DNA from 2 places in the Ligilactobacillus murinus genome. Region 2 is predicted to be linked to the other one. Evidence: predicted binding sites of a transcription regulator. Region 2 holds the regulator's gene; the other holds the start of a gene.
The links. Region 2 encodes CtsR, which represses protease genes until heat stress. Its sites were predicted from a motif close to TTGGTCAAAAAAGGTCAAANA; they were not measured.

Region 1: the regulator CtsR is predicted to act here: its motif matches at 1,129-1,149, upstream of clpP (ATP-dependent Clp endopeptidase proteolytic subunit ClpP).

Annotation. Positions count from the first base shown of each region.
Region 1 is NZ_CP023565.1:332,766-335,936, reverse strand. Features, by position in the region: partial or broken gene CPS94_RS01625 (transposase) at 550-702, opposite strand; gene CPS94_RS11450 (hypothetical protein) at 695-1,057, opposite strand; gene clpP (ATP-dependent Clp endopeptidase proteolytic subunit ClpP) at 1,218-1,808, shown strand; gene CPS94_RS01610 (PTS transporter subunit IIC) at 1,870-2,922, opposite strand; gene whiA (DNA-binding protein WhiA) at 3,079-3,171, opposite strand, start outside.
Region 2 is NZ_CP023565.1:2,247,517-2,250,687, reverse strand. Features, by position in the region: gene CPS94_RS11015 (ATP-dependent Clp protease ATP-binding subunit) at 1-1,093, opposite strand, end outside; gene CPS94_RS11010 (CtsR family transcriptional regulator) at 1,112-1,582, opposite strand; gene CPS94_RS11005 (porin) at 1,694-2,128, opposite strand; tRNA gene CPS94_RS11000 (tRNA-Pro) at 2,191-2,264, opposite strand; gene pnuC (nicotinamide riboside transporter PnuC) at 2,401-3,114, shown strand.

The DNA of each region.
Region 1 (3,171 bases), 380 kb from region 2:
TGCTGAACTATTTTGCCTCCTGTTTTTTGTCAGAAGGTATTTTTTTACGACAAAAAATAACCCCAACCAGCGAACCGATTGAGGCACGTTCATCTAGTGACGGTCTTTCAACCAGTCATAGATGATACTTGATACAAGATTGACTAAGATAGCCAAGATCAAGCTTAGAATTGAAACGAGCATGAAGTTTCACCTCCTGCTGTACTAATTGAAATTGGTTAGATTTCACGCACTAGTCAAGTATACAAAATTTCTTGACAAAAATAAATAACTAGCATAGTATAATAGTGAAGCGAGCATGGAGACATCTCCTGCTTAGCGAGCTGGTAACTCGCGACCGTCTTACCTTCCAATCAAAAGTTGGAGGGTAATTTTTTTGCACTAAAAAAGCCCCACGTACGGTTCCTGTACAATGTAACAGGTCCAATGTGGGGCGATTAATCTTCTACCAGTATAACACAAAAAAAGCCCCACACCCGATATTTTTCGGCTCTTTGTCAACCACTGTGTAAAGATTAAATATTTTTAGAGAAGCTCTGTGAGAATAGCTTAGGCTGTTTTCACAGAGCTTCTTGTGTCTTTACCAAGATATGTTTGGAGATAGATACGAGCTTTGAGATGTTCAAAATTACGATAACTATAGGCTGTTCTTTGGATCTGTTTTATTTTACGATTTATCCCCTCTAAAGGCCCATTAGTATAGTGACAATATTGGGGGTTCTAAAGCTGTAATGACGGGAATCAAATTATCATAAAGTGTTAAAAGTGCTTTGTCAGCCTTAGATGCTTTAGAACGGGAGCCAGAGTATTTTTGATTTACTTCAGTAAGGCACTGTTTGAATATTTTTATTTTAGAAGGTGTTGGGTCATCAATAACCTCTAAGAGCCGTTGATAGTCCCAATATGCTTTGCGGAAGTCTTGATCAGCTAATTGAAGTCCTTGATCGACTAACTGTTCCGCAGTGACCCATTCACGTTGAGATCTTTCATAAAACTGATCGTAGACATGATTAAATGCGATCCGATCTGCAGTATAACGTTTTAGCTCGGTTTCCATTTTTCCTCCCCCATTTAGTACGATTCCGTACTAAATAGCAACAGATATTTTTAGCAAATGCAAGTTTATTTGATTTGACCATTTTTGACCAATAGGTTACAATAGCAATACACAGTCAGTCACTGACTTTAAATTTATTAATATTGCGGAGGTTCCCACTATGAATTTAGTTCCTACAGTTATTGAACAATCATCTCAGGGAGAACGTGCCTATGATATCTATTCTCGTCTCTTAAAAGACCGGATCATCATGGTCTCAGGTGAAGTTAACGATGATATGGCAAATGCGATCATCGCCCAATTACTTTTCTTAGATGCCCAAGATCCTGAAAAAGATATCTATATGTATATCAACTCTCCCGGTGGTTCCGTATCAGCTGGATTAGCAATTTATGATACTATGAATTTTGTTAATGCAGACGTGCAAACGATCGTTATGGGAATGGCAGCTTCAATGGCGTCTGTTTTAGCTACAGCTGGTGCTAAAGGCAAGCGCTTTGCATTACCTAACTCAGAGATCATGATCCACCAACCACTAGGCGGGGCACAAGGTCAATCGACTGAGATCCAGATCGCAGCCGAACATATCTTGAAGACACGCAAGTTGATCAACGAGATCTTAGCTGAACATTCTGGACAAGATATCGAAACGATCGATCGTGACACTGAACGGGATAACTTCATGACCGCACAACAAGCAGTTGACTACGGTTTGATCGATGGGATCATGAAAAATAAAAAGAAAAAATAAATATTAAAAAATAAGAGTGTGAGACGTGCGGTCAATGCCGGATATCTCACACTCTTATTTTTTAATCTGTTTTCAATAATAGATCTGTCGCCGAAATGAGCTTTCTCTTATCAATAAAAATGTATTTCATTAAATAACCTAAGAGGACAGGTAGCACTACAAACAAACAACTCAAACTTAAAATACTCAACCAACCTGGTGCCATAAAACCATATGCTGTCAGCGGTCCGACCAAGCCACTAAAGCCAAAGCCGGCACTCATCGGTGTTCCTTGAATATTGAACACTGCACCTAAACCACCCATGATCGCCGAACTAATGACTACTGGTAGATAAAGAATAGGTTTTTCCAACATATTGCCCATTTGGATCTTAGGCGTACCAAAAAAGTGTGCAATCACGGTCCCCAAGCTATTGACTGAACTTCCCATGATCGCCAAAGTAAATGCCCCAGCGGTAATGCCTAAATTAGCAGATCCCGAGGCGATCCCTGTGATCCCAATCGCAGCTGCGATCCCGACTGAACTGATCGGCGAACAGATCAACACAGCAAACGCGTTCCCCATTAAGACCCCCATCAAAATAGGTTGTAAGAGCGTAAATGTTTTGATCCCAGCTCCGATCAAACCGGTCATTGCTTTAACATATGGCAAGACCAATAAACCTAAACTACCACCGATAACGATCACAATGATCGGTAGCAATAAGATCGTATAGTTTTTAAACTTATTACCGACCAACCAAGCTAAGAGAACAGAAAAGACGATCGTTACCCCAACGTTGATCACATCGCCAGTCCCAGCTAGACCAAAACCTTGTTGCGTCTTTACGATCACACCAGAACCGACCATTGCCGCCCCAGCGATCGAACTCATTTGGACCATGTTCATCTTAAAAAGATAGCCAACACTAAAACCTGCCATCGCTGGCAGTAAGCTCATATTAAATGTAGTGATATCCAAAACAGCATGCGCAAATGTCGGCCAGATCTTTGCTAAAGCTTGCATCAATTGTCCCAATAAAGCCCCTGGGATCAGCGAGACCACCACTCCCATGCTGATACCATTCAATACATTTAAGGTAAATTCACGTCCCGTTATTTTCTTTACACTCATAAAAATTCCCCCTCTGATCTTTTGGCTCGGTTTGATAATTGTTAATCTACCTGAAAATAATTATAAAGTCAATCCAAAAATTATAATTAACTCATCAAAAACTTACCTTACATATAAATAAAGCCGATAATTCAGCAAAAAGCTAAATTATCAACTTTATCCATTTGAAATATTCTCATTTTCTTCCGCGCGCAATTGTTGTACATACTCATTTAATTTACGCAAGCGATGATTGATCCCTGATTTTGA
Region 2 (3,171 bases):
AACGCACACCTTTTAAGATCTCAAGTGTCGCTTGTTGGTCAGGTTCATCGACCATAACTGTCGCAAAGCGCCGTTCTAAAGCGGGATCAGATTCAACGTATTTTTGATACTCATCTAATGTCGTAGCCCCGATGACTTGAACTTCGCCCCGCGCTAAAGCAGGTTTTAAGATATTAGAGGCATCGATCGCCCCTTCAGCCCCACCAGCACCGATCAAAGTATGCATCTCATCGATAAATAAGATCACATTGCCATCACGGTAGACTTCTTCTAAGATCTTCTTTAAGCGATCTTCAAATTCACCACGGTATTTGGTACCAGCTACAAGTGAGCCCATATCAAGCATCATCAAGCGTTTCTTCGCCAAATTCTCAGGGACATCTCCCTTGACGATCGCTTGCGCTAAACCTTCTGCGACCGCCGTCTTACCCACACCAGGTTCACCTAGTAATACTGGGTTGTTTTTCGTCCGGCGACTTAAAACTTGGATCACCCGCTTGACTTCACTTGTGCGCCCGATAACTGGATCGGTATCTTCATTTTGTGCGATCGCCGTCATATCCCGTGCTAACCCATCTAATGTTTCTGTCTTGGAACGTTTTTTGGCTTCATTAGCTTGCTTAGCTAAATGCTGACGTTGGCGGTCAGTCATGCCCAATTGGCGCAACAACAACTGCCGCAAGCGCCGGGTATCGACCTGTAAACTATACAAGATCCGTGAAGATAAAATATTTTCATCATTTAATAGTGCCAATAATAAATGTTCGGTCCCGATCTTAGACGAACCCATCATCATCGCCTGGCGCAAGGCATCATTTAAGACGGCCTTGGATTTTGGTGAATATGGTAAATAACTATCTGGTGCTTGACGGCGCAAAGTTCCATACCCTGCGATCCGTTCGATCTCTTCTTTGATATCGACACTACTTACAAGATTTTGCCTTAAAACTTGACCGGCAACACCATTTTCCTCCAAGACAAGGGCCAACAATAAATGCTCGGTCCCGATCGCTTGGTGCTTGAAGTAGTTAGCTTGTTCTTGTGCAAGTAATAAGACTTGGTTAGCACTCGGTGTGTAAGATGTTGAATCCATAAGATCCCCTTCTTTCTATTATTGATCAGCACAACGCAGACGATTTAAAATGCGATTCAAGATCTTGGCACGGATCGCCTCTTCTAACTCATTGTCGGATAGTGCTAGCGTGCTTTTCTCGATCGCCGTCGCTACTAAATGTGCCTCTTTATGTGTCAATAGCTCATTTTCATAGAGCGTTTGAATGATCTGAAATGCTTTGGTCTCGCTGATGCTCGTCCCAACGTACTCGATCAATTCATCTAAGATATCCGGGTCACTGATCAAATCGACCTTGGCGATCCGAATATACCCACCTCCGCCCCGCTTACTCTCGACTAAATAGCCATTTTGCAAAGTAAAACGCGTCTTGATCACGTAATTGATCTGCGAAGGCACGCAGTCAAATTGGTCTGCGACTTCAGAACGTTTGATCTCAACTTGGGAAGCTTCAGCAAGAATACTCTTCAAATATCGTTCGATTATATCGGAAATATTGCGATTTTGCATAAAACTATCCTCGATCTGTTTGACTAACTTTGACTATAATTATAAACGTTATCCACCATGCTTGGCAATGAATTAGCGTTAATTTCTGGGGCTGATCGTGTAAAATATCCTTTATTTATCTGCCGTAAAGATCACAGCCCACGCAACATGTTCAGCTGGGCAAAAATAGACGAACTGATCGCCTGTTCCTTTAGCCTGCTCAACTGAAATAGCTTGGTCAGCATATTTAGCTGTTGGGCTAGTCGGATCTTTTTCCCATTTAGCATACTGTGCCTTAGTTCCCGTAAAGCTTTTTTCCTTGGTATAACCCCTTTGCTCATAGGGTGCCAACAGGTCAGCTGTGATCTGTTTTAGCTCTTCTTTAGTGTAACGCTTAGCAAAACTGCTTTGACTAGTTGTTGCTGAGCTTTCTTTAGTCGAGCTCGTTTTTTTAGTAGGTCTGACCGATAACTTGACACTGTTTTTGCCCCACGTCACGTGATAGCTGCACCCACTGACACCTAGAACAAAAGCCCCGATCATCAAAAAACAAACCGAACGCTTCATTTAACTTCCCCCTTAAACAAAAAGAGCCGTCCTGCATAGGTACGACTCTAACTAGTAATTGATCGGGATGGCAGGATTTGAACCTGTGACCCCCACGTCCCGAACGTGGTGCTCTACCAAACTGAGCTACATCCCGAAAACAATTACTATTATAATACTAGTTTGTTAAATGTAAAAGGAAAATCTTATTTTTCTTAACATTTATCTGGGCAAGGAACGTGCTTTAGTAAATAAAACAGACTATCATAAAAGATGAAAGGAAGGTGGATAACATGACAAATACTTGGCTTTATAAGCAATTATTTACCAATTGGAAGAAATTTGAAGTTATCTATGTCAGCATTTTGATCTTGATCCAACTGGCTGTCTTTTTGGTCGTTCCCGATAGCTTGATCGGTATGATCTCAGGTGTCACGGGCACGTTATCCCTCGTTTACGGGATGAAAGGACGCAAGATCGCCTTTATCTTTGGAACGATCCAGTGTCTAGCCATGACTTACATTGCTTGGATCAGTCATGCCTATGGTTCATTTGCGATGGATATCTTCTATGTCATCTCACAACCCATTGGCTGGTTCATGTGGGGCCACGACCAAGCAACGCATCGCTTTTCTTCTGCCAGTCGCAAAAAACTTTTTGGCGGTGCCTTTGTCGCTTGGCTCATCGGCTGGTGGATCTTAGCTTTACTACACGGACAACTGCCGTATTTTGATTCGATCAATTTTGTCGTCAGTTTCATCGCTCAACTGCTCTACATCTTGAAATACCAAGAAAACTGGTCACTTTGGATCGTGGTCAACATTGCCAATATCCTCTACTGGTCGATCCTAAGCCTCCAAGTCATAACTGGTGCTACTGACATCGGTTCTTTAGGGGCTTACCTCTCCCAAGTTGCCTTGCAAGCAGCCCTACTCTTTAACTCGATCTATGCAACTAAAGTCTGGGCCAGTGGTGAAGCCGACAATGAAGGTGGAACTAAGTCGTAAATTATATAAATAAATCAATATTTACTCTTCACCACTCACTTAAAGTAAGTTAACATA